Regions from separate parts of the Pueribacillus sp. YX66 genome, predicted to be linked through region 1. Evidence: riboswitches for the same ligand, from Rfam matches in the RefSeq annotation. Region 1 holds a riboswitch; the other holds the start of a gene.
What was found. Region 1 has a riboswitch for cobalamin ahead of ABU914_RS04105 (ABC transporter substrate-binding protein). Riboswitches for the same ligand answer to the same signal wherever they lie in the genome.
Positions count from the first base shown of each region.

Region 1 (15,883 bases):
TATCTGATAAACTTTGGTTTAATTCTTCACCATCGTAAACATTTTTCACAGTTAATGTGAGAAACAACCAACGAACCGTTGGCTTTTGCCTAATAACTTCAGCAACAACCTTTTGTGACTGAATACCATGCTTCATAGCCCGTCTCCAATTACACATTGGACACAAACGAGATTTACAAAACCAAACACGATATAAATTAATTTCGCTCGTTTCTATGTCCATTTTATATTCTAAGATCTCCGCACAATCTTTCACACGTTCAGCCTTTTTAAACTCCAAAATATGCAGCAGTTCCCAATAACTTATATTTGCTATTTTCTTTTCTCGCCATGGTCTTATTTTTCCACTTTTAGTTTTATCGACTAATACACTTGATTTTTCGACTGATCGAATCTATTATAATTACACATGATAATAAAAAAACCCCCTGTGTGTGTTTTGCGTACTGTCAAAAGTTTCTTAGTAAAAACTTGTTTTTCCGTTGATTTTACACAGTTAAACACAAAAAAACTTGTTGTTTCTAGTTTAACCTTACCTTTTCTTAGTGTTCTTCCCACACATGTCTCGTCACAACTTTTTGTTTGTTTTTTGACCGAGTGCATTGGGGAAGAAGCGGGCAAGTTGCACAAATCTTAGGATTCGATTTATATTCACGATACCCATTTCTCGTTGTTGTTCGATAGACAAGTTCTGTTCCATTTGGACAAATATAACGATCGCGTTCCTTATCGTATGTAAACTTCCATTTTGGAAAAAGCCCTCTCGTTGGTTGATATCTTCTATGAGCAATAACACCAAATATATCGCGTTCCGACAATCCCTTACAAATGGGAGTTGTAAGATAACCTGAATCAAGGGCAACAGCTTCAACTTGAAACCCAAACCGTTTCATTTGATGGTCAAGACGTTCAAGATAGGGCACGGAATCATGTACATTTCCTGGAGTAACATAGGCATCGGTAATGATGTTATATTTCATATCTGTTGTACGGTGATCAAGATAACAAAACATCTCCTGCTTATTCTCTCGAGACATAAAACCACTTTCAGGGTCTGTTTTACTTACTCGCATCGTCTTTGTTTCAACCACCTCCTCTTTTTTCTTTAACGGCTTTTTTCCAGCGTTCATCCGGTCTTCTTCAATGGCTTTGTTTAAGTCATCCACATATTCGCGTGTTCCAATTTCAACTTCTTTTCTTGTAAATTTATGTTTATTGGCGTTCGCTTTTAAGTGCGTTGAGTCTGTAAATAACACTCTGCCATCAACCATATTGTGATGATTCATGGCTTGAAGAACAATCTCATCAAAGATTTCTTGAAAGATGTTCGTGTCTTTAAAACGGGTTCGACGATTCCAACTGATTGTAGAATGGTGAGGAACTGGAACTGTGAGTTTTAAGCCTAAAAACCAGCGGTACGCAACATTAACTTTGATTTCTTTTTCTAATTGCCGTTCAGAACGAATTCCAAATAAGTAACCAATGAACATCATTTTAAAAAGGATAAGTGGATCAAGAGAAGGGCGTCCGTTATCCTCGCTATAATAAGGACGAACTTTTTCAATAATAAAGGAAAAGTCTATATATTTATCAATTTTACGCAAAAGATGATCATCGGGAACAAGCTCTTCAATGGAAACGAACTCAACTTCATTTTGAGTGGTTTTTCTTGTATAAAACATGGATATCACCTGCCAATTTTTATACCTATATTATACCAAATTAACGCGGTGAATTGTTAAAGAAAATAAATAAAACAGGCTGTCGAGAAAAACTTTCTCGACAGCCTGAACACACGTGTTTGCACGTGTGTTTTTACTTAATAAAATGTTTAAAATGCTCATATGATTGTACTTAGCTAAATAAAATTACGAAAAATTTTTCTTAGTCGAATAATGAAGAGAATGATTTTTACATGAAGCAATAAGATAAAACAAGGTGCGTTTCGTGGTGAATATCTTTTTTAAAGGAACTCGTATGAACGAAGCAGCGCTTTTTATTGTTCGGGATAAATCGCAAAGATCCCAAAATCAAATTGATGTTGTTTTGGGGTGATTTGTAGCTATCACATTATAGCCCGTCAAACATGATATCTCTGATTCCTGGATCAGATTGTTAATCAGCAAAGCTGGCGTTAAAATGTTAAAAAGTGAAAGAGGAGAGTATCTAATATAAACTTAGCTTCGGAAATCGCACTCGTTTTACTTCCAATTGCAGTATTTGTAGTTTTCAGAATGAATGAAACATAAATTTAAGCAAGGCGCTTTGGATAAAAAATTAAAAGGTGCTTAAAATTTTATACCACCACGGGTAATAATTGGTTGTGTTGTTGCCGTACTTCTTCGCTTATATTTCTTGATTTCCAATTGTATCTCCGTTTAGTTTCGGAGTAGGAATAGGATTATTTTATTTGGATATTTTACATATGAAATCTATAGCAAGAAAGGAGGAGTTGCTAGTAAATAGTTTTCTTCTAGAATAGAGCACTCACTCTAGCGGACTCACATACATAAGGAGCAGATTTCGAAGGGTGGATTGTAATGTAAGGATGATTTAAAAATAACTTATAAAATAGGGGGAATAAAAATGGGTGTCACCTATCCAATTGGGAAATTACAAGTTCCTAAAAACGTGACTTTAGAAAATGTTCAAGAATGGCTAAATGAAATTAAAACGTATACGATTCGATTAAGAGAGGTGGTTGAAACATTAAGTGATGAGGACTTAAGTAGAACATATCGTAATGGTAGCTGGACTGTTCGTCAACTTGTTCATCATATTGCTGATTCTCAGTTGAAAATGTATCAACGTTTGAAGCTTGCTTTAATTAGATCGGGCGTTTACTCACCAGAAAAACGGTAAAATTACAGTTGCAACAAAAGTTGCGAAATTAGCTTGGCATGAAGAGCACCATTTAGCTCATATAAAAATAGCGTTATCAAAATAATCCAAGGTGTATGGTTTAGGATTTTTTCACTTCTTTATTTAGCATAAACAGACACTTGGAACTACTTTAGATAAACATATTATACGAAGAGACGTTGCTTGTAACTCTCTAATTATGGACATCGTGGTTCGTTGTAGCAATTCTTCTTGTGATGCTCAGAACCGCAAAATAGGCTATCTAAGGGTAAATGCTCCTCTACTCCCGTTTTGTTTTTGATATCGGTGAACTAACTAGCTTTGTCATCGAAAACGACTACAGTAATTCAAATTATAGTCTACAAAAGATTGAAAAGTAAATTGTTGTGAATGAATTAGGTGCATGTGAAGCAACGACAACCATTGATTTAGCAATGCATGTAAATTCGCATATGAAAATAATTGTTCAAGCATTACAATCTAAGATACATGTCGTTGTGTTCGTTTTGTCTATAAAATACTGGCTAAACGAAAAGAAAATTTTGAAAAACATATAGACAAAAAAGAAATGCTTAAAAATAGAAAAATAAACTGCTGGGATTTTCACTCCAGCAGTTTATAAATTTTTACCTTCCGATTGGCCAATCAAATGGTTCGGAACCTGGTGGTGAATGTTGTATAATATCGATTACTGGGATTGTGTAGGCAAAAAGAATAAGCGCGACTGTAATGCCAATCCACAATTTCCAGTTTTCAAGAATCTTAGGTGTTGGCGGTGCATCATCTTCTTCTTGAGCGATTGGGTACTCTTCTTCGCCGTGCGGGGCAAAGAATGTAAGCTTAATGAAAGCATAAACCATCAATAAGATGGCGATGAATAGAATTGTACCGCCAACCGCCTGAGCAATTTGATAACCGATCCACGTCGATACTTGATCTCCTCCATCATACATGGAGAAAGCTGAACGTCTCGGTGCACCAAGTAATCCAGCAATATGCATACCAGCACTCATAACAAACATTCCGATTGCCCAAAGAATCGTTTGAATCATTCCTAATCGGTTGATGCTAGGTGTTAGTGTACGGCCTCTTAAATGTGGGACGAGCCAATACGTAACACCGAAAAATGTTAACATGACAGCTGTAGCAACTGTTAAGTGGAAGTGTCCTGTAATCCATACAGTGTTGTGCACGACAGTGTTAAGTTGGTGAGAAGCGTTAATAATTCCACCTATTCCACCAGGGATGAAAAAGAGCATTCCAACGAACGGTGCAAAAAAGCGGACGTCTTTCCAAGGTAATTTTTTGAACCAGCCGAAAAGACTTGTATATCCTTTTTTCCTTCCTGTTGTTTCAAACGTTGCAAATAACGAGAAAGCAGTCATTAATGTTGGCACAACGACCATCATTGTTAATGTAACTTGAATGAATTTCCACATCGGATCAATTCCAGGCTCTGTTAACTGGTGGTGAAACCCAACTGGAATGGAAAACATTAAAAATAAAACGAACGACAATCGTGCGAGACCGTCACTGAAAATTTTCCCGCCGATGACTTTTGGAATAATAGCATACCATGCCATGTACGCAGGTAAAAGCCAAAAATAAACGAGTGGGTGGCCAAAATACCAGAATAATGTTCGTGTTAACAATACGTTAATCGTTGCTTTGTATCCGAGTGACCACGGTAAAATGTGGAAAAGTACGGATACCGCTAGTCCAAGCGTGGCAATAAACCACATAATCATGTTGATCGTAACCATAAAGGCTAAAAGTGGTGATTTTTGTCCTTTATGTTCTTTTTTCCATAAGTATAATTGCCGAAAATTGATTGTAGCTGCAATCCATGTTCCAACGATGACAAGCGTTAGTCCGATATAAAAAATAGGGTGAGCTCTAAGCGGTGTATAGAATGTATATAGTACCGAGCCTTGCCCTAGTAAAATCATTGTCGCAGCCAAGATCGTACCGATGAGCATAACCCAAAAACTGACCCAACCGAATTTGAGCTGCTTATCCGTAATTCCGACCGTTTTTCCCATTAATGAAAATTGAAAGCCTATGATGAAAAATGTAGTTAACACGAGTCCAAGAATGACACCGTGTACAGTAAGTACTTGATAATAATCAATACCGAATGGCAGCGTAACTTTACCCGTCCGCTGGAGTACTTGTAATAACCCCATTAAGCCACCAATGAGTAAAGAGACGTATGTCACATACATAAAAGACATATATAATTTCTTTTCTTTTTTAGATAAAGGTAGTTCTTGCATTATTAATACACCTCCACTGTTGCGAACATGAGATGGTGTCCAACGCCGCAATACTCGTTACAAACGACCGTATATTCACCGGGATTTTTTAACTCTGTTTCATAACGGCTGACAAAACCAGGTTCGAGCATCATATTGACATTCGTACCCGCAACTTCGAAACCGTGAATGACGTCTTTCGTAGTGGCTTGGAATAAAACTTTAGATCCTTTTGGAATTCTAATTTTGTTGACAGGTTTCCCGTCTTCATCTTTTCCAAAATCATAATTAAAGGCTGTTGCCACCATGTTGACAATATATTGATCATCATCTACTTTTGTAACCCCTAGGTTTTCTGGTTTAAAATCATCAATTCGATCAAGTTCATTCGGATCACAGACTTCAATCGCACTTTGGGGTTGCATCCCTTTATAAAAGGCAGCAAAACCTAGGATAACTAGAAATAATGCGAGTGACCCCATACCGAACGCAAGCCAAATTTTTTCATAGCGGTGTAAGTGCATAGCTTAAACCCTCCGATTTCATTTTTACTTATCGACTCAAAAATAAACCGTAGACACCAAACCATGACACGACCATGAACGTACCGAGTAGCATAACAGCGAAAAAAGTGCCTGAGAGCTTCTCTTCACCGTGTTTTGTCTGTGTTTGCTTTTGAGTGTCCAGCTCTGTCTTCAACGTATTCACCTCCTTAAAGTAGTTCTAGAGTTTATTAGATTTTGTTATGTAATTTTAACCAGCAGTGAGGAGAGTGGGGTGAACCTCACTACTGGATTTTAACGGAGGTATTTTTTATCGATTTTTGTTTCATAGGTTATATACCCGTTTAATTCCTTTATACCCCTATTGCATTTAAAAAGGTGCATTCTAAATGCATGTTTAAAATTTCGTCACAATTGCTGTCACAAATCCGTAATTTTAACGTCACAAAATAGTAATATATCGCACTGAAAGACATCCTTATGCTAAACTTAAGTTGTACTTATTTTGAAAAGAGGGAGCGTATGAAGTTAACGAGTTACACAGATTATTCGTTACGAGTTCTTATGTTTCTGTCATTGCGACGCGATGATAAACTTTCAAATATAAATGAGATTTCCGAAGCGTACAATATAAAAAGAAATCATTTGACAAAAATTATTCACGAGTTAGGTCGACTCGGATATGTTGAAACGGTACGTGGACGAAATGGAGGTGTGCGTTTAAAGAAAGCACCGGAAGAGATTAATATAGGTGAAATCGTGCGCCGAACGGAAGAAGATTTTTATCTTCTCGACTGTTTCGATTCGAATGGAATGAACACGTGCGTATTAACACCAGTTTGTCGATTCAAAAGTATGTTGAATGAGGCGCTTAATGCTTTTTTTAAAGTGCTCGACCAATATACGTTAGATGATATTACGTCGAATCGAAGTCAATTACTCTCATTGTTGCAAATTCAAGAGTAGTCAATTAAGCAAGAAAGCATAGTAGCAAAACGTATCTTTTTTGCGAATGATCATTAAAGTTTGTTGCAAAAAGTTTTTCTTGTCAGTGTATCGAATATTCGTTACGATGAAATTGTAGTTTGTTCATATCCATTAAATAAGAAGCTGGGACAAAGTGTAAGGGAATCTGGTGAAATTCCAGAACTGCCCCCGCAACTGTAAGCGTCGATGAAATGAGGATACCCACTGTGCAAAAGACTGCAAGGTGTTTGCATGGGAAGGCTCAAAGTAAGATGAAACGCAAGTCAGGAGACCTGCTTTGTTCAAACTGTTTCACAATCTTCGGGGATGGAGGTGTTGAGGCGACACGAATGAGAGCATAAAGAGTATGCATGTGTTCACGAGTGTTGTTTAAAGTCCATCGGTCAAGATGGACTTTTTTGATTTTGGAAAAAATGTTGAATAGGAGAGAAAGTTTTGCGAAAAAGTTTACATTTATTTTTTACATTATTCATTGCAATTGGATTGTTAGTAGCATGCGGTCCAGTCGAGCAACAACAAACAGTAAATAATGATAACGAGACAAATCAGAAAGAATCTGAATTTCCGATCACGATTACAGACGCGTTAGATTACGAAGTGACACTAGAAACAAAACCTGAACGAGTCGTTTCATTAATTCCAAGCAATACGGAAATATTATTTGCGTTAGGTTTAAACGATGAGATTGTTGGAGTTTCAGAGTTTGATAATTATCCAGAAGAAGCGATGGAAAAAGAAAAAGTCGGTGGTATGGAATTTAATATTGAACAAATTATTTCACTTGAACCTGATGTTGTGTTTGCCCATGAGTCTAATGCTCATAATTCTGCTGAAGGACTTGAACAGCTACGGGAAGCGAATATTGATGTTATCGTCGTAAACGATGCGTCCTCGTTCGAAGCTACATATCATTCGATTGACATGATGGCATTAGCGACAGGAACGAAAGAAAAAGGTAACGAAATCATCAATACGATAAAAACAAAAATCGCTGAACTTGAGGAAAAAGCTAAAGATATACAAGATGAAGTGAAAGTATGGGTGGAAGTAGACCCAGAGTTATATACAACAGGAAAGAATACATTTATTGATGAAATGCTAAGTATCATTCGTGCTGAGAACGTCGCTGGCGACCAAGAAGGTTGGGTTCAATTTACGGAAGAAGATGCCGTGAAGTTAAATCCAGACGTTATCGTTACGACATACGGTGATTACGTTGAAAATCCAAAGGATGAAATTCTCGCACGGAAAGCGTGGCAAGACGTTCCCGCTGTGAAAAACGAACGTGTTTATGATGTTCATCCTGATCTTGTATCACGCCCAGGTCCACGCTTAGCTGAAGGGATCGAAGAACTTGCGAAAGTTATCTATCCAGACGTATTTGGAGAATAACCGATTTATCACATATAGCGTTGCGATTCTCTTTACGATTGGAGCAATGATGTTAGGGGTATCGATCGGGAGTGTATCGATCCCCCTCTCTGAAGTTGCGCATCTTATGATTCAGTCATTGCTTCATCTTGATATGGGTCTATCGGTTGATGAGACGACGACGAATATAGTAATGAAAATTCGACTTCCACGAGTTGTGCTTGCTTTTTTTGTCGGGGCATCACTTGCGATATGCGGGGCAGCATTTCAAGGTTTATTAAAAAATCCGCTTGCTGATCCGTACACGCTAGGTGTATCTTCCGGTGCTTCGTTTGGAGCTGTTCTCGTTATTTTTTATGGAATTACAATTTTTGGACCGTTCACGCTTCCGATTTTTGCCATTTTTGGCGGTTTTCTTACGATTATTGCTGTCATTATGTTTGCTCGGATCGTTCAGGAAACGCTTTCGATGGAAATGATTATTTTAACAGGAATTATTATTAGCTCATTTTTAGGATCGTTGCTCTCTTTAATGGTTGCGTTAAGCGGGGAGGAACTTCGCCAAATTATTCATTGGTTACTCGGCAGTGTTAGCATGCGGAGCTGGAATTATACGCTTATGATTTTGCCATTTTTTATTATCGGTAGTCTTATATTATTATTTAGTGCTAGTGAACTGAACGCACTTTCATTTGGAGAAGAGCGCGCGCACCATCTCGGTGTTAACGTTCAAACTCGAAAAATGCTTATCCTTTTATCCGCATCGGTCGTTACCGGTGCAGCGGTTGCCGTATCGGGGACGATTGGCTTTGTTGGGCTCGTCATTCCACATATGATCCGAATCGTATTTGGAACTGACCACCGCCATTTACTTCCACTGTCTATTTTTTATGGCGGAAGTTTTTTAATCTTAGCTGATCTCGTTGCACGTACAATCGTTGCGCCAGTTGAGTTACCAATTGGAGTGATTACGGCGATTATTGGGGCACCGGTGTTTGCTTTGATTTTATTCCGACAACGAAAAGAAAGAAGTGTGTAGTATGCTGAAAGTAGAACATGTATCAGGAGGATACGGTGGGAACAACGTTTTAAAAGAGATTAGCTTTTCCGTTAAGAAAGGCGAATTTCTCGGTGTACTCGGTCCAAATGGGAGTGGAAAAACGACGCTATTAAAAATGATTTCGGGTGTTCATCCACTTCAGCACGGTTCAGTTACACTTGCTCGTAAACCGTTACACGCTTTTTCTTCGAAAGAGCTTGCGAAAGTAATCGCCGTACTCCCGCAATCGGTCGAGCAAACGTACATGTATACGGTGGAAGAAGTCGTATCGCTCGGCCGTTATGCCTATCAAAAAGGGCTTTTTAAGTCACTGTCGGTCATTGATAAAGAAGTAATGAATGATGCGATGGCGCAAGCTAACGTATTGCAATTTGCCGAGAAATCGATTCATTCGCTAAGTGGCGGTGAGAAGCAGCGGGTATATCTTGCGCAAGCTTTAGCACAAGAACCGAAATTATTGCTTCTCGATGAACCGACAAATCATCTCGATCTCGCTCATCAAAAGAATTTACTCGATACATTAAGAAAATGGACAGAAGAAAAAGGGTTGACGATTGTTGCGGTCTTTCATGATCTAGATTTAGCTAGCCTTTATTGTGATCGGCTTTTACTGTTGCATGATGGAGCGGTTCATTCACTTGACACACCAACATCTGTTTTACGCGAAGAAACGATTGAGCGTATTTACCGTGCAAAAACAAAACGTCTCATTCATCCTGAACGTTCACGTCCATTAACAACTATATTACCTGACAAGACACAAAGTGAACGGGCAATGATTACATTTCAATCGCTATCGATAGAGCAAACGGAAGAATGGATCAAGCTTTCGTTTCCGTTTCAACTTAAGACGGTATCTTCAGCCGTACTCGGCTCAGGTTTTTCATGGAAGCAGACATTCATTAACCGCCACGTTCACAAAGATTATGTGTGCGATAATCCTGAAGAGGATATGCGTAAGTTTTTAAAAACTCAAAATATAGCAATCGATGATACTGTTGCGATGATGACTGCTGCAAGACTCGCACATTATAGTAGCCGGCTTATTAAAAAAGAATCGTTCGAACTGCTAGTCATCGTTACGGCAGGTATTGGTAATGCTGTCGATGTGTCAAAAGCGTCTGCGCATAAATGGGAAAAGCATGAAGTCGGCACGATTAATACGTGGGTATTTGTTAATGGTGAGTTGTCAGAGGAAGCCTTTATGCAAGCGCTTATGACATCAACAGAAGCGAAGGCGAAAGCGTTTTTTGATGAAAAGATTGTTGACCCAGTGACGAACACGATTGCGACAGGTACATCAACCGATAGCATACTCGTCAGTGCGACACAGCGCGGGAAAGCATTTCAATATGCGGGCACGATTACAGCACTTGGAAAAGCGCTAGGGAAAACAGTATATGAATGTACGGTAGAAGCGATTCGAAAAGGACGTCAAGCATGATAATCGATCATCTCATCTCAATTGTACTCGCATATTTGATCGACCGAATTGTTGGCGATCCGAAATCATTGCCACACCCCGTTCGAATGATCGGAAAAGGGATTGCATGTCTTGAGCAAAGACTTAATTTTGGAAAATTTCGCAGATTGAAAGGTAGTCTTGTAGTGTTTCTTCTCGTCATCGTTGTCATTGCGATAACCGTTCTTATTATGTATTTTTCCTATCGTATGAATAGAACATTTGGAATTGTAATAGAGTCGTCGCTCATCGCAACGACGATAGCAACGAAAGGGCTTGCCGATGCAGCGAACGATGTGTATGAACCGCTCATTGAAGGGGATATAGAGAAAGCAAGAAAAAATCTCAGCCTGATCGTCGCACGCGATACGGAACAGTTAACTGAAGCTGAAATTACACGAGCTACGGTTGAAACCGTTGCTGAAAATACGAGTGACGGAATAACCGCACCACTTTTTTGGGCACTTATTGGAGGAGCACCGCTTGCGCTTGCGTATCGGACAATCAATACGTGTGACTCGATGCTAGGATACAAAAATGAGCAATTCGCTCAATTCGGCTGGGCATCGGCCCGACTCGATGATGTCGTTAATTACATACCGAGCCGTCTCACTGGATTGTGGATGATTATCGTCAACCAACCTGTTCAACCGCGTTCGAGACGTGATTGCTTTCGGATCTTCACCCGTGATGCTAAAAAACATGCAAGTCCTAACAGTGGTTGGCTTGAATCGGCAACGGCTGCGCTTCTTGGAATCCAACTCGGTGGTACGAACATATACGCGGGCATTGTTTCAAAGCGCGCCTATATTGGCGAATCTATTTATCCGTTGGAAGCCAAACATATCGCACAAGCCGTTTCCATTATGCACCGTACAACTAATACGATGCTCATTTTATTTTTGTTAGGAGGTGGGCTCATTGTGTCTACCTGCTCATGGCTCGAATCCGCAGTATCTTTTTAACGCTCTTCATTTAGCAAAACCGAATCACGTAATCGATTTTAGTGTGAATGTTAATCCATATGGAATGCCAAGGTTGATTGAGAAGCAGTGGTCTCAATTTTTAACGTATGTTCGTGATTATCCAGACCCGCATTCGTTCGCACTGAAAGAAGCGGTGGCACAAAAAGAGTCGATTGAGAAAGACAATATTCTTATCGGAAATGGAGCGGCGGAATTAGTCTTTTTGCTTGCGAATCGATTTCGTGAACAAGATGTGCTCATCATCGATCCGACGTTTTCAGAATATCATACGGCATGTACGGCTCACGGATGTCGGGTTCATTCCGTCGTTTTAAAAGAAGACAATGACTGGCAAATTTCATTAGATGATATCGTTCCTCAGTTAGAAGGCAAAGTAGCACTATTTCTATGTAGTCCGAATAACCCGACAGGTGTACGATATGATAAAGATATTCTCCTTTCGCTTATAAAAGCGGCCTTTAAACAAAAGGTTATCGTCGTTATTGATGAAGCCTTTTATGATTTTTGCCTCGATCCGTATACACTCGTTCCATATGTGCAAACGTACCCAAATCTCGTCATTTTACGTTCGTTTACTAAAATGTTCGCGATTGCTGGCATTCGTCTCGGTTGGATCGCAGCTGATCCTACATTTATTTCTGAACTATCAACATTCCAGCCGCATTGGAGTGTCAATGCCATTGCTGAGCAAGTCGGACTTCTCTGTATTCATGAGGATGCCTTCGTTAAACAAACATCAGAACAAGTTGCTCGGGAGCGAAAGCGAGTGGTGTCAGAATTAAAGCAACTGGACTTCGTTATCTCGAATAGCGAAACAAACTATTACATTTTACGAGAGACAAAGAAGCAAAGCATGAAACCACTCCTTCGTTTTTTACTGAATGAAGGTTTAACAGCACGACATACCGAAAATTTCGCTGGATTGGACGGAAATTACTTACGCTTTGCAATTCGGACGAAAGCGGAGAATGATCGACTTATTACCGTTTTAAAAAGGTGGCGGCAACAATGCTCATTTTTGTAACCGGTGGAGTAAGAAGTGGCAAAAGTTCGTTTGCTGAAAAACTTGCGATTAAACAGGTCGAATCGAATCACCTTCATTACGTTGCGACAAGTATGGATACTGATACGGAAATGCATGACCGCATTCACCGTCATAAAGAGAGGCGAGAAGCTAGTAGTGCTCATTGGATCACGTGGGAGGTGGAACGTAATATCGGGCGCTTACATGAAAAAATCGCACAAAACAGTATCATTTTGTTCGACTGTTTAACGACACTTGTAAACAATGAGCTTTTTAAATTAAATGGTGAAAACTATGACATGTTAAATGAAAATGAACGAAAAGCATTATTTAATTTAATTATTGGTTCGATTCACAAGCTACAACATCGTCGCACGCTCATCGTTGTATCTAACGAAGTGTTTTACGAACCGTTTAAACGTGAGACGACATTCGCTTACGTTGAATTGTTAGGCAAGATCCATCAAAGGCTCGTCGCGCTATCAGATGAAGCGTACCTTTGTGAGAACGGAATTTCGATCCGAATGAAGTGAGGGAACGTGATGAAAGGATTCATGCTGCAAGGAACAGCATCAGATGTCGGTAAAAGTGTAATTGCAACGGCATTTTGCCGCATTTTCGCCAATCAAGGCTATGCAGTCACACCATTCAAATCACAAAATATGTCAAACGACACGTTTGTTTTTTCAAATGGAAAAGAAATTGCACGCTCGCAATGGATTCAAGCGGAAGCTGCACGAGTGTCCCCGTCTGTTTATATGAATCCGATCGTATTAAAGCCAAAAAGTGAAACAACCTCTGAAGTTATTTTACTTGGTAAAAAAATTGATACTTATTCAGGAAGAGACTATCGTGAGAGAGTTTATGAAATAGGATTAGCTGCTATTCAGCAGTCATTAGCGAAGCTCCAAAAAAAATTTAACATGATCATCGTCGAAGGAGCCGGCAGTCCGGTAGAAATGAATTTGAATGATCGTGATCTCGTCAATATGAAAGTGGCTGAACTTGCTGATGTTCCCGTATTTCTTATCGCTGATATTGAACGAGGAGGCGTTTTTGCAAGTTTAGTAGGAACGATTGAACTACTTACACCAACAGAAAGAGCACGAGTCAAAGGATTGATTATTAATAAATTTCGCGGTGATCTCTCTCTTTTTCATTCTGGGATTGATTGGATCGAACAAAGACTAGACATTCCTGTTGTTGGGATTATTCCAATGTTTCAGTCGATGACGATTGAAACCAAATCATCTTTATTTAAATCGTTCGTTTGACAAGAAAAAATATGACTACGATGGATTCGCAGCACATGTAGAACGTTATGTTGATATTGCTTATATGATTCGCGCGATGAACGAGTGGGGGAATGAAGTTGAAAGGAAAGTGTAGAGAATGTCTTGACAGTGTATTGCTCGCTCTGCAATTTTATACGACGCTCCCTATAAAAAAAGAGCTTTCGATGGATGAAGCAAGATTAAAAAAAGCCTTATATGTAGTTCCGTTCATTGGAATAGGGATTGGACTTATCCTCGCTGCGATCATAGTATTGAATGAACACGTTTTACATTTGCCAGCCACTGTTATTGCTATGCTCGTCGTAACGATACCGCTTATTATTACCGGTGGGCTTCATTTAGACGGTTTTATGGACGCAAGTGATGCATTTTTTTCTTACCGTGATCAACAAAAGCGACTTGAAATTATGGCTGATCCGAGAACAGGCTCTTTTGCTGTTTTGTCCGTTATTTTTTTACTTGCGTGGCGTTACGTGTTTATTCTTGAGACGATAAAGCTTGCATCGGACATAACCTTTGTTTTCATTGTGAGTGTTTATTATTTTGCACGCTTTTCAATGTGCTACGTGTTTATTTTTGGAAAACTAGCGAAGCAAGATGGACTAGCCGCTTTTTTCAAGAAAGGACTAGAGAGGAAAGATATTTTTGTATTTCTGATCGGCATACTCTTATTTTTTGTTTTTGTTGCTTATTTTAATATTCATGCGGTAAGTGGCACCGCTATATTATTGCTTATTGCGTTAGGATTTGCTGTCGTAAGTAAAGGATTTATTGAAAAACAGTTTGGCGGCATTTCAGGAGATACACTCGGCGCAACGCTGGAAGGAGGAGAAACGATCTTATGGTTCACACTGTGGCTCTTACACTCATTCGCCATGGGGCTACAATAAATAACGAACGTAACGTATATCAAGGCTGGTTAAATTCACCACTTCTTCCGAGTGAAGTCGACCGCTTGCGGCGAATTAAACATCAATACCCAAAGCCTCATTATGTGATTTCAAGTGATTTAACTCGCTGTCTCGAAACTGCGAAGCTCTTATTCTCTCATCATGAAATCGAAATGAGCGAAAATTTTCGTGAGTTTCATTTCGGTGACTTTGAAGGTAAAACCTATGAACAGCTTAAGGACGATAAAACCTATCAAAAATGGCTGGAAGATCCATTTTTACACCGACCTCCCAATGGCGAATCAATTAAAATGTTTACGAAGCGAATACAAGATGGATGGGACGGCTTACACTCAAAATTTCTAGACGGTGTGCGAGAAATAACAGTTGTGTCCCACAGTGGTGTCATTCGGCACTTGCTAGAAATGTATGCACCTCATAAAAAAACATTTTGGGATTGGATCATTCCGTTCGGCGGTGGTTATCGACTTGTGACGACAAGAGAGAAGCTAGGGAGGGGAGAACGGTGCATTTCGTTATCGGAGGTGCCTTTAACGGAAAAAGAAAATGGGTAAAACAACACTATAAAAATAAGTTCACGATAGATTGGCGTTCTGCGTATCGTCAGCCATTTAGATATGAACGATTTGAAGACATTTCAACATTTGCGACTTGTATAGTTCTTGAAGGAATTGAATATTATATCAAAGCAAAAATGACGTATGCTGAAGAAGCAGACAGTTTAAGAGGAATGTTTAATAAGCAGTTAATCGCTTGGCGTAACTGGGAAAACGAGGACGAAGAACGCACGCTAATCCTCATTGGAAACGATTTCTCAAAAGGAATTGTCCCGACTGAGAGAGAAGATCGACTATGGCGTGATGTGACAGGCTGGTGTTATCAAGATATAGTGGCTCAAGCGAGTCGTGTTGACAAAATCTGGTACGGCATTAGTAAGCAAATAAAATAGTAACGGAGGGATGTAATGTGAAAATTTATACGAGGACAGGAGACAAAGGTAAAACAAGTCTTATCGGAGGGCGTGTCGACAAAGATCATATCCGTGTCCAAGCATACGGAACGATCGATGAAGCGAACTCTTTCGTTGGGCAAGCGATTGCAGAGCTTGATCCTAATCAATTTCAAGATCTTATTAACGAATTAGAAAAAATTCAGCATGAACTATTT
Region 1 is NZ_JBEUEL010000006.1:9,129-25,011, reverse strand. Features, by position in the region: partial or broken gene ABU914_RS04140 (protein rep) at 1-223, opposite strand, end outside; partial or broken gene ABU914_RS04135 (IS1182 family transposase) at 546-1,688, opposite strand; partial or broken gene ABU914_RS04130 (DinB family protein) at 2,587-2,947, shown strand; gene ABU914_RS04125 (b(o/a)3-type cytochrome-c oxidase subunit 1) at 3,489-5,138, opposite strand; gene ABU914_RS04120 (cytochrome c oxidase subunit II) at 5,141-5,641, opposite strand; gene ABU914_RS04115 (cytochrome c oxidase subunit 2A) at 5,670-5,816, opposite strand; gene ABU914_RS04110 (Rrf2 family transcriptional regulator) at 6,143-6,586, shown strand; cobalamin riboswitch at 6,722-6,901, shown strand; gene ABU914_RS04105 (ABC transporter substrate-binding protein) at 7,043-7,999, shown strand; gene ABU914_RS04100 (FecCD family ABC transporter permease) at 7,962-9,017, shown strand; gene ABU914_RS04095 (adenosylcobinamide amidohydrolase) at 9,019-10,482, shown strand; gene cbiB (adenosylcobinamide-phosphate synthase CbiB) at 10,485-11,465, shown strand; gene cobD (threonine-phosphate decarboxylase CobD) at 11,422-12,510, shown strand; gene ABU914_RS04080 (bifunctional adenosylcobinamide kinase/adenosylcobinamide-phosphate guanylyltransferase) at 12,495-13,043, shown strand; gene ABU914_RS04075 (cobyric acid synthase) at 13,053-13,784, shown strand; gene cobS (adenosylcobinamide-GDP ribazoletransferase) at 13,883-14,695, shown strand; gene ABU914_RS04065 (histidine phosphatase family protein) at 14,647-15,270, shown strand; gene ABU914_RS04060 (bifunctional adenosylcobinamide kinase/adenosylcobinamide-phosphate guanylyltransferase) at 15,222-15,665, shown strand; gene ABU914_RS04055 (cob(I)yrinic acid a,c-diamide adenosyltransferase) at 15,683-15,883, shown strand, end outside.

Region 2 (15,883 bases), on a different contig from region 1:
AAGTAAGCGGGCTTGATCAAGGGGCAAATGACTACATGACGAAGCCGTTTAAAATCGAGGAATTGCTTGCCAGAATTCGAGCTCTTCTAAGAACGCGTCAGCAATTTAGTCAAGTTGATAAACCGAATGAGGACGTGCTTACGATTGGTGAACTATCATTAAATGAAAAAAGCTACGAAGTGAAAGTTCAGGAGACGGTTATTGACTTGACGCCGCGAGAATTTGATTTATTAAAATTTTTAATGAAGCATCCGAACCAAGTGCTAAATCGCGAACAACTTTTATCAGCCGTATGGGGTTATGATTATTACGGAGATACGAATGTTGTTGATGTGTACATTCGATACGTTCGTAAAAAAATTAAGAATGTAACTGCAACAGAGTATATTCATACTGTTCGTGGTGTCGGTTACATGTTGAAAGTCGAGCAATCATAAAGAGGAAAGGGGTCGTGAGCGGTCATGCGTATTCGAAATGTCATCCACTTATTTTCAACCGTCTGGCTCCTCATCCTTTTGCTTACTGTGAATGCTGCGATTTACTTTTTATTTGCGAACGTCACGATTAATAGTGAGCTTGAAAGAGTAACTCAGCGTGCAGAAGAAATCGTTAGAAACGTTCAGCCACGTATGGAGGAAGCAGAACGTTCGGCGATGCTGAGAGCTTTTTTACCAGCAGACGGAATGATTCGCATCGTTAATGAAGATCAAACTGCACTCGTTACCATTGCGAAAAACACCGAGTTAGCGAATCGGACAGTGACACATCATCCGTCACAAGTATTTGCACGGCAAGATGAATTTGCTGTTGCTTATTACCCGATAATTTGGGAAAACGGTGATGTCGTTACATTGGAAGTCATCGCAAGCTTAGAACCGGTCCTTTCAAATTTAAACTTATTAAAAATTGTGCTTACGATTGCAACACTTCTCGTACTTGTACTTTCCTTTTTTAGCGGCAGACTTCTAAGTGTGATTATTTTAAAGCCGATCAATTCGATGATCGATACGATGGAAGAAATACAACGAAAAGGGATTTTTAAGAAGCTTTCGATGAAACAAAGACCGAACGACGAATTGTACAAACTTGGTAATACGTTTAACCATATGATTGAAAGGTTAGAACAAAACTTTAATAAGCAGCAACAATTTGTTTCCGATGCGTCTCATGAACTGAAAACACCGTTAACGATCATTGATAGCTATGCAAGCATGCTGAAACGGTGGGGTATGCAACGTCCTGATCTTTTAAACGAATCGATCGATGCCATTCATTCAGAAGCGGCAAGAATGAAAGAAATGACTGAACAATTGCTCCTTCTGGCTAAAAATGAAGAAGATTGGAACATGTCGATGACGACGTTTAATTTAAAAGCTTTTTGTGAAGAGGCAAGCCGGACGTTTCAAAATGTTTATGAACGTGACATTTTTGTTCAGCAAAGGGAAGGCAAGGTACCTTTCGTTTATGCAGATGAACAAAAAATAAAGCAAGTGTTATTTATTTTGCTTGATAACGCATTAAAATATAGTCAAAAGCCAATTGACATTCTCGTTGGTCGAGAACAGGAAAGTTGTTATTTTATTGTGAAAGATTATGGAATCGGGATTTCTAAAAAGGATCAGAAGGGCGTGTTTGATCGCTTTTATCGTGTCGATGAAGCACGGACTCGTGAGCAAGGCGGAACGGGATTAGGACTTGCAATTGCGAAAAAGATTGTCGATGCCCACAACGGTTCAATTCATATTGAAAGTGAAGAAAATGAAGGAACAGAAGTAAAAATTTCCCTACCATGCGTGAATGAAACATAAGGAGGGCTGTGCATGTGGAAAAAATGGCTATTGATTATACTTGGAGTGGTGTTCATATTTGCACTAGGATTTAGCGTTAATCAACTTATTGCAAAAGAAGATAAAGGCTCGCTTACCGATAAAGAAGCGAGAGAACTCATTCAGTCGCTCTATGGCGGTGAAGTGAAAACATTTATACAAAAAGGCAATGAGTATCAAGCAGAGATTGAAAATGAATTCGGTCAGTATACAGTGAAAATTGATCGAAATACTGGGAACGTATCGTCACTCGTGCTTACCCAAAAACATGAAACACCACCTCCAAAGGCAAATCATCCTGAACAACGAGAAACACCAAAAACAAAAATTGGTGAACGCAAAGCAGCAGAAATTGCTCTCACAAAAGTGAAAGGTGAAGTGGATGATGTTGATTTAGAAAGCTTTGAAGGCTCACATGTGTACGCTGTAGAAATCGAATTGGACGACGACAGAGAAGCGGTCGTTTACGTGCAAGCTTATACAGGGGAAATTTTAAGTTATACGTTTGAAGATTAATGGAGTCATTCTATTCGTGACATTCTGAACGACATTTAGTCGGTGAGAATGCTATGACTGCTACGTATTGCTAAATTTTTGCAATATATGTCATGGGTACCTCTTTTTAACGTGTTCAAGCCTGCTATTATTTTATATAATGGATTGTGAGACTTTTATTATCATAGAGTATCGGTTTAGTAAATGTAGCTACGTACTATAGCGATTTGAATGTTAAAAAACAGTCATTCAGACACGCGATTATTACATGAATGCGTATCTAGTAAACGGCATCTATAAATGTAAAATTTAACCATAAAATAGGGGGTGAGCAAGCTTGAACTCTAAATCAAAATTTGCAACGAAGCTTACTATACTCGCTTTAATTGTAATTACGGGACTAGCAACGATAAGCTGGGTAATCGTTGATAAAAATAAAGGAACTGAAGTTTCATTTGCTCAGATGGAGCAAACGATTCAAGCTTTAAATGGACAACGAGCTGATCTGACTGAACGATCAGACGGAAAGTTGTTTTTAAAAACAAATCATGGTCTTTACGTAACGAATGTACGACCTGAAAGTCAAATGGTTGAAGAATGGATAAAAAATTATAACCTTAATTATAAATACTCGAATAGCGGTGCAGTTGGAGGTATCATGATTGGTGGAGTGTTCATTGCGCTGCTCATTTCACTTTTTGTATTACAAGGAAAAGGCGGTGTCGGTGTTAAGTCAATGAAAAATAGCCGTTCGAAAGCAGCACCTCTTCCAAATGTTACACTGAATGATATCGGAGGTCTTCCGAACGAAATGAAAGAAGAAATTTTACAAACGTTGTCGATTATTAAAAATCCAAAACGGTCAGAACAAATCGGCTTAAAGGCACCGAAAGGTATTTTGTTGTATGGACCGCCTGGAACTGGTAAAACCTTGCTGGCCCAAGCGATCGCGCGTGAAATTGGAGCGACTTTTTTCTCATCAAGTGGTGCGGCGTTCACAGAACTATTCGTTGGTGTTGGAGCTGCTCGAGTTCGTTCGCTTTTCCAGAATGCGAGAAAGCAAAAGCCTGCTGTTATTTTCATAGATGAGATCGATGCGCTTGCAGGTAGACGGAAAGCGCACGGTGGAGGTGATGAAGGCGAGAAAACGTTGACAGAGCTCCTCGTCCAACTTGACGGGGGCAACAATAACGATGGGATCCTTTTTATTGCAGCAACGAACCGAAAAGATATGCTTGATGACGCGTTTTTAAGACCAGGTCGAATAGATTTCACTTTCCATGTTCCATTACCAGATACGCAAGGAAGAAAAGAGATTATCGATATTCATACGAAAGATAAACCATTAGCTAAAGATGTCATCGCATCACTTGACGGACTTGCTGAATCGACGTCAGGCTTTTCAGGAGCAGAAATTAGCACGTTATTTGAAACAGCGAGCAGACGCGCCGTTCGCGAAGGTCGCGAAGAAATCACAGCAAGTGATATCGACTATGCCCTTGACCGTACGATTCTCGGTACGAGTTCACGAGCGCTAAATGATAAACAAACGAAACGGAGAGTGGCGATCCATGAATCAGGTCACGCTCTCGTTGCAGCATTAACGAAACCAGGCTCGATTCGAAAAGCGACGATTATTCCACGCGGACAAGCCCTCGGATACGTCGCACCGATTCCGAAAGAACTTCATCTTTCAACGACGAGTGAACTACTCGACCAAGTGAGTATGATTCTCGCAGGTGGTGTCGCTGAACGGATGTATCTTGGCGAGCATAGCATCGGCGTGAGTGGCGACGTTCAACAAGCGAAACAAATCATTGAACAAATGGTTGACACAGGTATGCTTCAAGACGCCTTTCGTCTTACATTTGATAAAGGTAAAAAAGCCGAAAAAATGCAAGCATTGTTTGAAGAAGCACTGCAAAAAACAGAACAACTCATTCGTGATCATGAAACTGAATTTCAACATCTCGTAGATGCGTTAATGAAAAAAGAAACGCTTGAAGGCGAAGAAGTACAAGAGATTGTAACGGGAAACCGAACGGAAGTCGTTTCTTAAATTTAGGCTAAGAATAAAGGGAAACCCGATTTTTATGGTTTCCTTTATTCTTGTGTGCCTTCACTTTTTAACCTCATAGTGTAGTTCAACAAATGGATTGAACTACCGCATATTTATTAATTTCCTTCTTTAAATAACGGAATCCCTTTGCTGAGTAACGTTGGTGCTACTGTTATAGTGAGCTCATCATTTTTCTTGTAAAAAAGAACTCCATAATTTTCCACCTCCAACCATCCAAATATTTTTTCCATCTTCACTTTTAGCTTGTTTACAAAATCAGTTAGGTCACGTCTTTAGTATGTTCGGTAAAAGTTCTTGTAAATACAAAACATTATTTGTCTTTATATGGGAACTCCTTTAAATGTTGGTTCATTACCAAATCGTATGTTCTTTTACCCATTAAAATCGCATCTACCGTGTCATAAAATTCCGAAAAGACATAATCAGCTTCACCTTCGCCATGATAGAGCCATTCAAGAGATTCCTTCTTTGAGCAATATATCCATCTAAACTCGAAGCAATAAATAAGACGGCCTTTCGTTGTTTACTCATAAAATCCGCCTCTATTCTATAAAGAATATTTTAAATTATTCGCTCATCTCTCTTTAGTGCTTTTATTTTAGCTACAATTTCGCTAAGTTTTGATCACATAGGATGTGATTTCTTTAATTATGTTTTTGCCTGCACTTACGAAGATACAGACGTTACAAAAAAGCATAAACAGTGTTATCTTTTGCTTTTAACACCCCATTGACAGCGGTTGTTTTACCGTGAGTAATTAAATTTACGATTTCAATTTCAACAATTTTTTCAGATTCGGTCTGTTTCACTTGCTACAAAACTGCTTTTTTTCTTTGAAAAGAGCGATCACCAACGATTGACCAATGAATGTGACCAGCAGTAAATTCAAAAAAATAATTTAAATCTTTTCGACAAAGGCTAAAATTAAGTCTCGTAATACAATTTTTTTCGGAGCGTTTCCGTATTCGATCGGGCAAATAAATGTGATGTTATCCATTTCAAACTCTCCTCGCTTGATTTGCATAGTTAAGGATTTGTGAAAGACTTTCACTTTCTTTTTTTCTATTGCTTTTCCTATTTGACTATGCTAGTCTTTACATACAACATATTGTGTTCTTATTAAATATAACAACTATATATAGTTTTGAACTGTTGGTGACGTTTTTGCATGATGAGCGAGCAACGTCTGAAAAGGGAACTCGGTGAAAGTCCGAGACTGCCCCCGCAACTGTAAGTGCGGACGAACGGGAATATCCACTGTGTCCATCGTTGACATGGGAAGGACCTTAGTAGAAAGATGCACGAGTCAGGAGACCTGCCAGCATTTCATAGTTTCAGATCTTCGGGGTGGAAGAGTATGAAACGAAAGAATAGCATCGTCTATTTCGATCGTTTTTAACCGTTCATCCAGCCGGGTGGGCGGTTTTTTAATGGTTTTCTTTCGCCCTTAGATCATGAAAATACGTTCAAGAGGAGAGGGAAAATGATAACTCATTTACTAAATTCACAGCAAAAGATAAGTAATCTTATTGATGATTTGAATGAAAAACTTCAACTTGATGTGGAACATTTTAAACAAAAAGTCTTGCAGCAATGTGCGCATGTAACAGACGAGGTGGAAATTGAACAGAACCTGCTTAAGGTTGCGCTAGAGCAAATCGATGAAGCGAACACATCATGGACGTTTATGGCAGCTCGTATTTATCTTCAAAAATTATATCGCGAAGCAGCTAAAAACCGCGGTTATGAACAAAGTGCACGCTATGGAAGCTTTTATAAGCTTATCAACGAGCTCGTTGAAAAAGGAATTTATCATCCTGCATTGTTAGAAAAATATTCAGAGCAAGAAATTGCTCATTTTGAAAAGCAAATCCAGCCTGAACGTGATGAGCTATTTACGTATCCTGCGATTTATACACTTGCAACGAGGTATCTTGCGACAGACCACGAGAAACGAACATATGAACTCCCGCAGGAACGGTGGATGATCATCGCGATGCATCTCATGCAAGATGAGCAAAGAAAATACCGCACAACATACGTACTTGAAGCGTACTGGGCACTAAGCGAGCTGTATATGACCGTTGCGACGCCGACGTTAAATAACGCGGGAAAAACACATGGACAGCTTTCGAGCTGTTTTATCGATACGGTTGACGACAGTTTGCAATCGATTTATGACAGCAATACCGACATTGCAAAGCTTTCGAAAAACGGTGGCGGCATCGGTGTTTATATGGGAAAAATTCGGGCGCGTGGAAGCTCGATTCGTGAGTATAAAGGGATGTCGAGTGGTGTCGTGCCATGGATTAAACAGCTCAACAATACAGCGGTAAGCGTTGATCAGCTAGGAACGAGAAAAGGCGCAATCGCCGTTTATCTCGATGTGTGGCATTTAGACATTGAATATTTCTTAGATTTAAAGCTAAATAACGGCGATGAACGCATGCGGGCGCACGATATTTTTACAGGTGTCTGCATTCCAGATTATTTTATGGAACAAGTCGAAAAACGCGGTGACTGGTATTTATTCGATCCGCACGAAGTACGGCAAGTTATGGGGTTTTCACTCGAAGATGCATATGACGAAAAAATAGGCAGCGGAACGTGGCGAAGATTGTATGCTCAATGCATTCAAAACGAACAGCTTACGAAGAAAAAAGTTCCCGCCATTGAAATAATGAAACGTATATTACGTTCCCAGCTTGAATCGGGCACACCATTTATGTTTTACCGTGATGAAGTGAACCGCCAAAATGTGAATGCTCACGAAGGGATGATTTACTGCTCAAACTTATGTACAGAAATTACGCAAAACCAATCGCCGACACAGTTTATTGAAGAGTTTGTTGAAAATGATGGAACGATTGTAAAAAAATATCGCTCTGGTGATTTTGTCGTTTGTAACTTAAGTTCAATCCATTTAGGGCGAGCAGTGCCTGCTCATGTGTTAGAACGACTGATTTCGATTCAAGTTCGTATGCTCGATAATGTTATAGATTTGAACACGTTACCGATTCAACAAACGAAACTGACGAATCAAAAATATCGTGCGATTGGACTTGGGACGTTTGGGTGGCATCATTTGCTTGCATTGGAAGGCATTCATTGGGAGACGGAAGAAGCGGTCCAGTACGCGGATGAACTATACGAAAAAATTGCGTTTTACACGATAAAGGCGAGCATGGAACTTAGTAAAGAAAAAGGCTCGTATCCATTGTTTAAAGGAAGTAAATGGGAGTCCGGTGAATATTTTGACGAACGCAGTTATGCAGATGAAAAATGGACGAATTTGAAACATCAGGTTCAGAAACATGGCATTCGAAACAGCTACTTAATGGCGGTAGCACCGAATTCATCGACTGCGTTAATTGCTGGTTCAACGGCAAGCATTGATCCTGTTTTCAAGCCGTTTTATTACGAAGAAAAGAAAGACTTTAAAATACCAACAACCGCTCCTGATTTAAACCATCGGACGTACGACGTATATCGCCGTAGTGCCTACATTGTTGACCAGCGCTGGTCCGTAAAGCAAAATGTAGCAAGGCAAAAGCATGTTGATCAAAGCATCTCGTTTAACATTTATGTCCCATATAACATTCGTGCTTCTGTCTTACTCGATTTGCATTTACAAGCGTGGAAAGGACGACTTAAAACGACATATTACGTTCGCTCAACGGCGAATGATATTGAGGAATGCGAATGGTGCCATAGCTGAGATATATGCGGAGAAGGAGGTATTTTGAATGAGAGCATTAGTCAGTTATTTATCGTATAGCGGAAACACAGAGGAAGTCGCTGAATTGATCGGAAAACGTTTATTAGAAGAAGATTTTCATGTAGATTGGTGTGACATCGGAATCGAGCGACCTCACAATCTATCTGTTTACAATTACATTTTTATTGGAACGTTTACTTGGGCAAAGGGGCAAACGCCAGACGAAGTGAAAGACTTCGTGTATGAGATTGGCTATAAACCTGAAAACGTTGCCGTTTTTGGCACAGGGGATACGCAATTTGGCGGAGATGACATGTTTTGTCTCGCCGTTGATAAACTCGCAACATTTTATGAAAGCAAATGGCCTGGCTTGAAGATCGAGCAATCTCCGCGCGGCTCCCAAGAAGCAAAGGTCGGACAATGGGTAGAAGGAGTGCTTTATGATGCAAAAAGTTTTGCTTGAACGAGCGAAAACGCTAGAGCCACGTAATCCGAATAAATCGACACGCTTATTTGGTGGACAATCGAGCGGGATATTAAATTGGAACAATATCACGTACCCGCATTGGTACAAAATGTACAAACGGCTGCTCGGAAACTACTGGCAGGCGGATGAAATTAATATGTCTAGCGATGTGAAACAATTTTCAACATTAACTAAAGCAGAACGAGACGCTTATTTAAAAATTATCGGTTTGTTATCGACGCTAGATGCTCCGCAAACACGGACAGCGTTGCTACTATCCTTATACGCGACCGATCCATCGGTCCAGTCCATTCTTGCTGTCATTGCCCAGCAAGAAGCAGTTCATAACGAAAGCTATTCGTACGTACTTTCATCTGTCGTTTCATTAGACGAACAAAATGAAGCATTTGAATTGGGCAGAAAAGATCCAATTCTACTAAAAAGAAACGAGCAAATTACTGAGCAGTACAATACGTTCGTTGAAGAACCGACGATTGAAAATATTTTAAAAACGATGGTGTATACTGCTTTATTAGAAGGTATGTTTTTTTATTCTGGTTTCGCATTTTTCTACAATTTGGCCCGTCAAAACAAAATGGTTGGAACATCAACGATGGTAAGCTATATTAATCGCGATGAACTAGAGCATGGACGGTTTATTTCTGAACTGTTTCGTGCAACGTTAGCAGAATATCGAGAATATAACAATGAGAAGTTTATTCAATGGATATATGACCATTTTGAGAAATCTGTTTCGCTAGAAAGCGAATGGTCACAGTATGTTCTCGCTGACGTAGAAGGAATCGATTTAAATGAAATGAAAGGTTATATAAAATATCGTGCAAATAAAATGCTAAGGATGATCGGGTTGCACGAAATTTACCAAGAGTACGTTGATAACCCGATGCGCTGGATTCGAGCATATGTTGACAATTTTGACGGTACGAAGACAGACTTCTTCGAGCAAAAAGCACGCAACTACACGAAAACGAGTGATTTAAACGGATTTGATGATTTGTAAGTAGTCAGGGGATCCCGGTTTTGTTGGGGAGTCCCCTGACTGATGTTTTTTAATCACTTAGCTTACCCATATAATCGATGAAGAAGTGAAGGACGATAAGTGGTAAAATGGAACCGAGACTAAGATAAAGAATTGAAAAAAAGAGTCCTATAATCGTTGTTCTTACGACTCCTAGGGTTCCTTGATACGTATGGGCAAGCCCAAATAGCAATGAAACGATCAAGATAACGATCCAAATGGAGAGACTTGGAAACAGGTAAGAAAAGGCGAAGATGAGAAATCCTCGATAAATCACTTCTTCTGTTATTCCTGCTGTTACTGAAACGACATTCCAAAATTTTGCTTCTTTTTTTGTTGTTGGTAATATCAAGTAGAATTCACTCTTGGCTTGTTCTTTTTTCATCGCTTGTGAAAATTTTTCTTTAAATTTATCGCTTACATGATAACGGACGATCGAATATAAAATACTTAAAAAATAAAGTAGTCCAATTGCGATTGCGATATATGTAATAATAGGTCCGAGAGGTTCCGTTTGAATCGTTGGAATCGCAAAGCCAATTTGCTTAAAAGTAAGCTCCGTCAACGATACAATAAGCAAAATAAAAAGCGTCGGCGCCCATAAACTAATGATCGAATTGATGTAGTAGTTCATTCTTTCATTTTTATTTTCACTTACATTTACTTTAAATTTTTTATAGTCAAAATAGCCGATGATCGGTTCATAGACAACCGTGAAAAAAATGATCATCCAAAATGCAATCTCGATGATATCCACCTCCATTTCATAGCATCTAATTTTTCATTTTCTATTGTCACTATCATATTTTACGTTGAGTAAAAAGCATAGAATAATAAGTCCGGTGAGTGGCTCATCCGACTTTTTGATGAAAAGTTACAATGAAGGCTTTTCTTTCATTACGAGGTGCAGGAAGAGATAAACTCAGAAAGAGGCAGGGATAATAAAAACAAAAAAGAATTGGACAACAAAAGGAGAAATTCCTAGATATTCCGCAATTCCTCCGCACACACCGAACAACGCTTTATCGTGTGAAGATTTTGTTAATAGCTTCACGTGTCATCCTCCCTATTAAATTTTCGCAACAAATAACTTCCATCTGATTGTGTTATAACCTTGTGAAGCAGGGATGAGTAATCCAATTGCACAGACGATGAGATAGAGAAATAATGAACTGTTTTCATAAATATATATGATTTGTATGACATTTTAAACTTTATACAATTATTTTACAACGAATGATTGTGAACGACCATTATATTTTTTCGGTATGAGTAAAATGTTTGTGGAAGTATCAAGAATCAGCTCTAAAGGGCACGTAACAGCACCGAAAATGATTAGGTAAAAATTAAAACTAGAAGAAGGAGATCGTGTGGTTTTTATTGAGGATAATGGGAGGCTCATGATTACGAAGGCTAGTATTTTAGCTTTTCGTGAATTACAAAAAGAAATTAGTCAAGAAGCTGAGAAATAAGGGATTACAGAAGATGATTTACAAAAAGAACTAGAACAGATTAGAAAGGACATGTGGAATGAGCGCAAAAAATGAAATGATTCAAATATTCTTATTTCTGCTGTCTTTTCCCATAAGTCTATATCAAGTCAGCTACTTGAATATATCCTTCGGCACCATCAATTAGTTGTTTGCAGTTATTCCATTGCTGAAGTTTCGAGAGTGATGAAAAGATGTGTGAACACTTGGGATCGCTTTTTAACAAGCCTTGACTTTGAATTAACATGCACTTCTTCTGATCATAGGCCATATGTAATTCCCAATATTCGAGACGAAAAGGATATTTCTATAAAGATGAGTCGGATAAGAAAAGGAGAGATGCCAAAGTATTCAGCGATTTCTCCGCATACGCCAAACAGCGACTTGTCTTTCGAAGATTTCATTAATGGTTTCAAAGAATTACCCCCTTACAGCACGTTTTTTGTTCACAATTATTGTGAGCATTGCAACGATGATAAAAACAGGTATCGCATATAATTGTCCAACGAACAGTTTCCAGCTTACTGTATTATATCCTTCGGAAGCCGGGATAAGAATCGTAAAAACACAGGCAATGATGTAAGCCAGCAATGACGGAATGAATGTTTTCATTGAAAAACACTACCTTTCGATTTCTATAAGTTCATAAGCTATTTAATATCCAATTAAAACTTTTCTTTAGCAGTGGCAATTCGTTTTCTACGACATTCCAAACAATTTGATTAGTCTACCCCGAAATAATTATGAATGAGTACTTTCTTTGCATGGTATATCTTTGTGTTTTAACTTTAATTCATTTGAAATTCTTTTTTTTGCTTCACCGATGACTTCCATCTTTCCAATCATTGCATCTTGAACCATTTTTGAACTAAAGTAATCGTCTTTTCTATTTGGTAAATAGTGATTAATGTTCTGTATACATTCCAAAATATGCAAAAGATACATACGATCATTTTTCATAATGGTCTTGCCTCATTTTAAATCTCATCTCTTATGCTATGGTAATTGCATTTTCTGTTACTGCATCAACGTTTTTTCCCATGATAAATCGAATGAGGTCGAATAAGCTTCTATCGTCTTCGAAACTTACGAGTAGATCAATATCACTTTCTTCTCCATCCTCTAATCTTGTAATAGAACCAATAAGTTTTATACTTTTAATTCCATGTTCTTTCGTAATCCTCAAGATTGCTTCACGATTGTCTTTCAATTTCATACTTACGGATATGGGCTCACCTTCAAATTGCTATGTACATTTATTTGACAACGATTTTTATCCATACCCCACTATATATATTCCTTAACTTCTTCGACAAACATCCCGTTTTCCCTTTTCAACATGTTATAATGAACGAAATATCGAAAGATAGAGAGGGACTGACATTGACGTTTCGAGCGAAAGTAGATTCTTTTTTCATCGGATTTATGGCAGTTGCAATCGTAATCATTAGTTCAGTCTATTTATTCCCTTTATATCGGGATTATTCGAAGGGGACGCTCACCAGTTCGACGACGGCTGTCGTTCTCACATTGTTGTTTTTATCGGTCGGATTTTTGCTTTGGGTTACGCTTTTTATAAAATACGAATTTCGTGATGTCTATTTATTCGTGAAAGGCGGGCCGGTTAAAAGCCGAATTCGGTATGAAGACGTAACGAAAGTTTCGCCGTCAACTGATATTCTAACAGGATACCGAATTTTATCGGCGAAGAAAAGCATTGAAATTTTTTACAAAACGAGCGTCTTCGGAAGTGTAAAAATTACACCGCGAGATGAACAAGCTTTTCTGAATGAGTTGAAAAAGCGGTGTCCACATGCGAAATTTCATAGTGCGTATCAATAAGAACTGCTACTTATGAACCGCTGCAGTTCTTTTTTCATTCAAGTGTATAAGTTTTCAGTTTGCAATCGTCTATATTAGTGTCGTCAATTAAATACGCAACGTTCTGTTGCTACTTTGACATTAGCACATCGTGTGCGTCGCACTCTGTCAGGGGGAGGGGAGAGATATTTGGAGCAAGCGTTAATTGAAAAAGTAAAAGCTGGTGACGAGCATGCTTTTCGTGTTCTTGTCGAAACGTACCGCAACTTCGTATTTCATTCTGTCTACGCTGTGCTTCGCAATCAGAAAGACGCTGAAGATGCGACGCAAGAAGTCTTTCTCAAAATTTATCTCTCTCTTCCTCAATACGAGAATCAAGGCTTCAAAACGTGGCTGACGAGAATTGCGGTTAACCATGCGATCGATATGCGGCGAAAAGCGTACCGACAACGCGAGGAAGCGGCAGAAGATTTTCAACTTGACACGAACATGCGCAGTGAAGAAAGTGTCCCAGATCAAGTCGCAAAAAAAGAAATGCAACGAATTGTTCGCAAGCGAATTGATGAGCTGCCAGAAAATTACCGTGACGTCATTTATGGTTTTTATATAGAGGAGAAAACGTACGAACAAATGGCAAAAGAACAAAATGTTAAACGCGAAACAGTGGCAACGAAGCTGCACCGCGCAAGGCTATGGATGAAAAAACGTTGGAAGGAGAGTGATTTTTTATGAGTCATATTAAGTATGAACAATGGGTTGCGTATGTTGTGGATGATGTTGACGAAGCGATGCGCCGAGCGTATGAACAACATTTAAGTGTTTGTGATGAATGTCTTGACCTGTATATGCAGGCGATCGAATCAAATGCCGATATGCTACCGAAGCTCGCAGACGATATTACCGACAAAGTGATGGAAAACGTCAAAAAGCGTACGAAGTCAAAGCAAAACGAGCAAAAAACTCAACCTATTTATCAAAAATCATTCTTCCATTATGTCATTGCTGCAGCGATGACGCTTATTCTCATGTCTTCGGGAATCTTTGGACAATTGACACAAGTGGCGAGTAACATCGAACAAAAAGCAGAGAATCCTAATCCGTCATTAACAGAAGAATTACTTGATAAAACGTTGTCTTTCATACAAGTCATGGAACGAAATAAGGAGGCGAAGTAAGCGTGAGAAATCCAATTATCGCATTTTTGCTCGGTTTTTTTCCGGGTGGAGGCTTGCTTTATTTAGGGAAAATTCGCGGGTTGTTTTATACACTAGTTATTTTTGCAACCCCGATCGGTTCGTTTATCCTCGATCAAATTTTTTATCAGACAGATTTCTTTATTTTTCTCGGGATTGCGGGCGTGTTTCTTATGTACATTGTTAGTCTTGTAGATACAGTCGTCACTGCATCGAAGCACATTCGTACTGAAGGAGGTTCAACCGAGGGTCCTAACGGTGGAACTGTTTCGGGCACTAGCAATTTGGAATCCGAGCGTTTCTTAGCGATCGTGTTATCGCTCGTTCCTGGACTCGGGCATTTTCAACTCGGGTTAATGAATCGCGGCTTGACATTGCTCGTATCCTTTTTCGGCTTAGGCGCGATGATCTTGTTTGTTACCGTCCTTTCAGGTCGAGAAGTATTTTTCGTTTTTCTTGCGATGCTTCCAGTTATTTGGGTCTACGGTTTCTTTGATGTCATGCAACAATTAAACAAAAAACAAAAGGGCGAACCCCTCGTTGATCGCTCGATTTTAGAAGACTTTGAAGCTCGACGCGAAGACGAGAAAAAAAGTAAGCCGATCGCAACGTTCCTTTCGATTTTTCCGGGTGCCGGTCATTTATATCTCGGGTTACAGCGAAGAGGGATTCAACTGATGGCAGCATTTTTATTCTCGATTTACATTTTAGACGTGTTGCATCTTGGAATCTTCTTATTTATCGTTCCGATCATTTGGTTTTATAGCTTTTTCGACGGATTGCAAAAAGCATCACGAATCGGGAAAGAACCGTTGGAAGATACACCGATTATTTCGTATTTAGTCAACAATCAAAAATGGCTCGGTATCGGGCTCATCGCGCTCGGAGCGTACTATTTATTTTCGAGCATCTTTTTGCCCGTATTTAAACCTTTCATCGATGAGTTTTTTAACATCGATGTCGCTTACTGGTTCGATCAATATTTTCAAGTCGCGATCGTCTGTCTGTTGTTAATTGGCGGCGGGATAAAATTATTGCTCGGTAGCAAGAAAAAGGGGGAATCTGAATGAGAACGTGGCGAGTCGGAACGATTTCAATGGGATTGACGCTCATTTTACTAGGCATCTTTCTCGTTTTATCACAATTGCTTAATTGGAAGCCGGCCTATGCGATGACAGGGTGGTGGCCGATTATTTTCATTGTGCTAGGAATCGAGATTTTAATCTATTTATTTTTAGCAAAACAAGAAGATCCGGCAGTAAAATATGATGTGTTTAGCATTTTCTTTGTTGGGTTTCTCGGTTTTGTCGGCATCGGGTTTGTAACCGTTCAAGCGACAGGTATGTTAGATCTTGTTCATAAATGGGTGACTATGGAGATGAAAACGTTAGATTTACCAACGTATGAAACAAAGCTAGATGATAAGATTAAGCGGATTGTCGTAAATACTGGCTTAAATCCTTTAACGATTGAGACAGGGACATCGAGTGAAATCTCAGTTTTCGGAACGTACGTAACAGAAGTTGTGGATGGAAAAGCACCGATTGAAGCGGTTGAAGACTACCTGTTCACAGAAATAAAAGGCGATACGCTTTTTATCACATTAAAGCAAATGCCCGAAATGCTTCATCGGTTTAGCTATCATCATGAACGGAATGCAACGATGATCGTACCGGATCATGTCAAAGTTGACATTAAGGCGAATGATCAACCGTTATATGTAAATTCAAGATCAATGAAAAACGATTGGACGAT
Region 2 is NZ_JBEUEL010000007.1:67,962-83,844, reverse strand. Features, by position in the region: gene ABU914_RS05190 (response regulator transcription factor) at 1-437, shown strand, start outside; gene ABU914_RS05185 (sensor histidine kinase) at 462-1,808, shown strand; gene ABU914_RS05180 (PepSY domain-containing protein) at 1,821-2,342, shown strand; gene ABU914_RS05175 (AAA family ATPase) at 2,659-4,380, shown strand; gene ABU914_RS05170 (hypothetical protein) at 5,085-5,210, opposite strand; cobalamin riboswitch at 5,538-5,738, shown strand; gene ABU914_RS05165 (ribonucleoside-diphosphate reductase subunit alpha) at 5,885-8,119, shown strand; gene ABU914_RS05160 (flavodoxin) at 8,148-8,582, shown strand; gene ABU914_RS05155 (ribonucleotide-diphosphate reductase subunit beta) at 8,563-9,606, shown strand; gene ABU914_RS05150 (CPBP family intramembrane glutamic endopeptidase) at 9,656-10,387, opposite strand; gene ABU914_RS05145 (PspC domain-containing protein) at 10,547-10,678, opposite strand; gene ABU914_RS05140 (DUF4017 family protein) at 10,694-10,810, opposite strand; gene ABU914_RS05135 (PspC domain-containing protein) at 11,375-11,518, opposite strand; gene ABU914_RS05130 (DUF4017 family protein) at 11,535-11,726, opposite strand; gene ABU914_RS05125 (HepT-like ribonuclease domain-containing protein) at 11,856-12,074, opposite strand; gene ABU914_RS05120 (nucleotidyltransferase family protein) at 12,106-12,324, opposite strand; gene ABU914_RS05115 (PH domain-containing protein) at 12,498-12,956, shown strand; gene ABU914_RS05110 (RNA polymerase sigma factor) at 13,125-13,667, shown strand; gene ABU914_RS05105 (anti-sigma factor family protein) at 13,664-14,110, shown strand; gene ABU914_RS05100 (hypothetical protein) at 14,113-15,198, shown strand; gene ABU914_RS05095 (hypothetical protein) at 15,195-15,883, shown strand, end outside.
Region 2: it holds a riboswitch for cobalamin, as region 1 does, so the genes downstream of both, ABU914_RS05165 (ribonucleoside-diphosphate reductase subunit alpha) here and ABU914_RS04105 (ABC transporter substrate-binding protein) in region 1, are expected to answer to the same signal.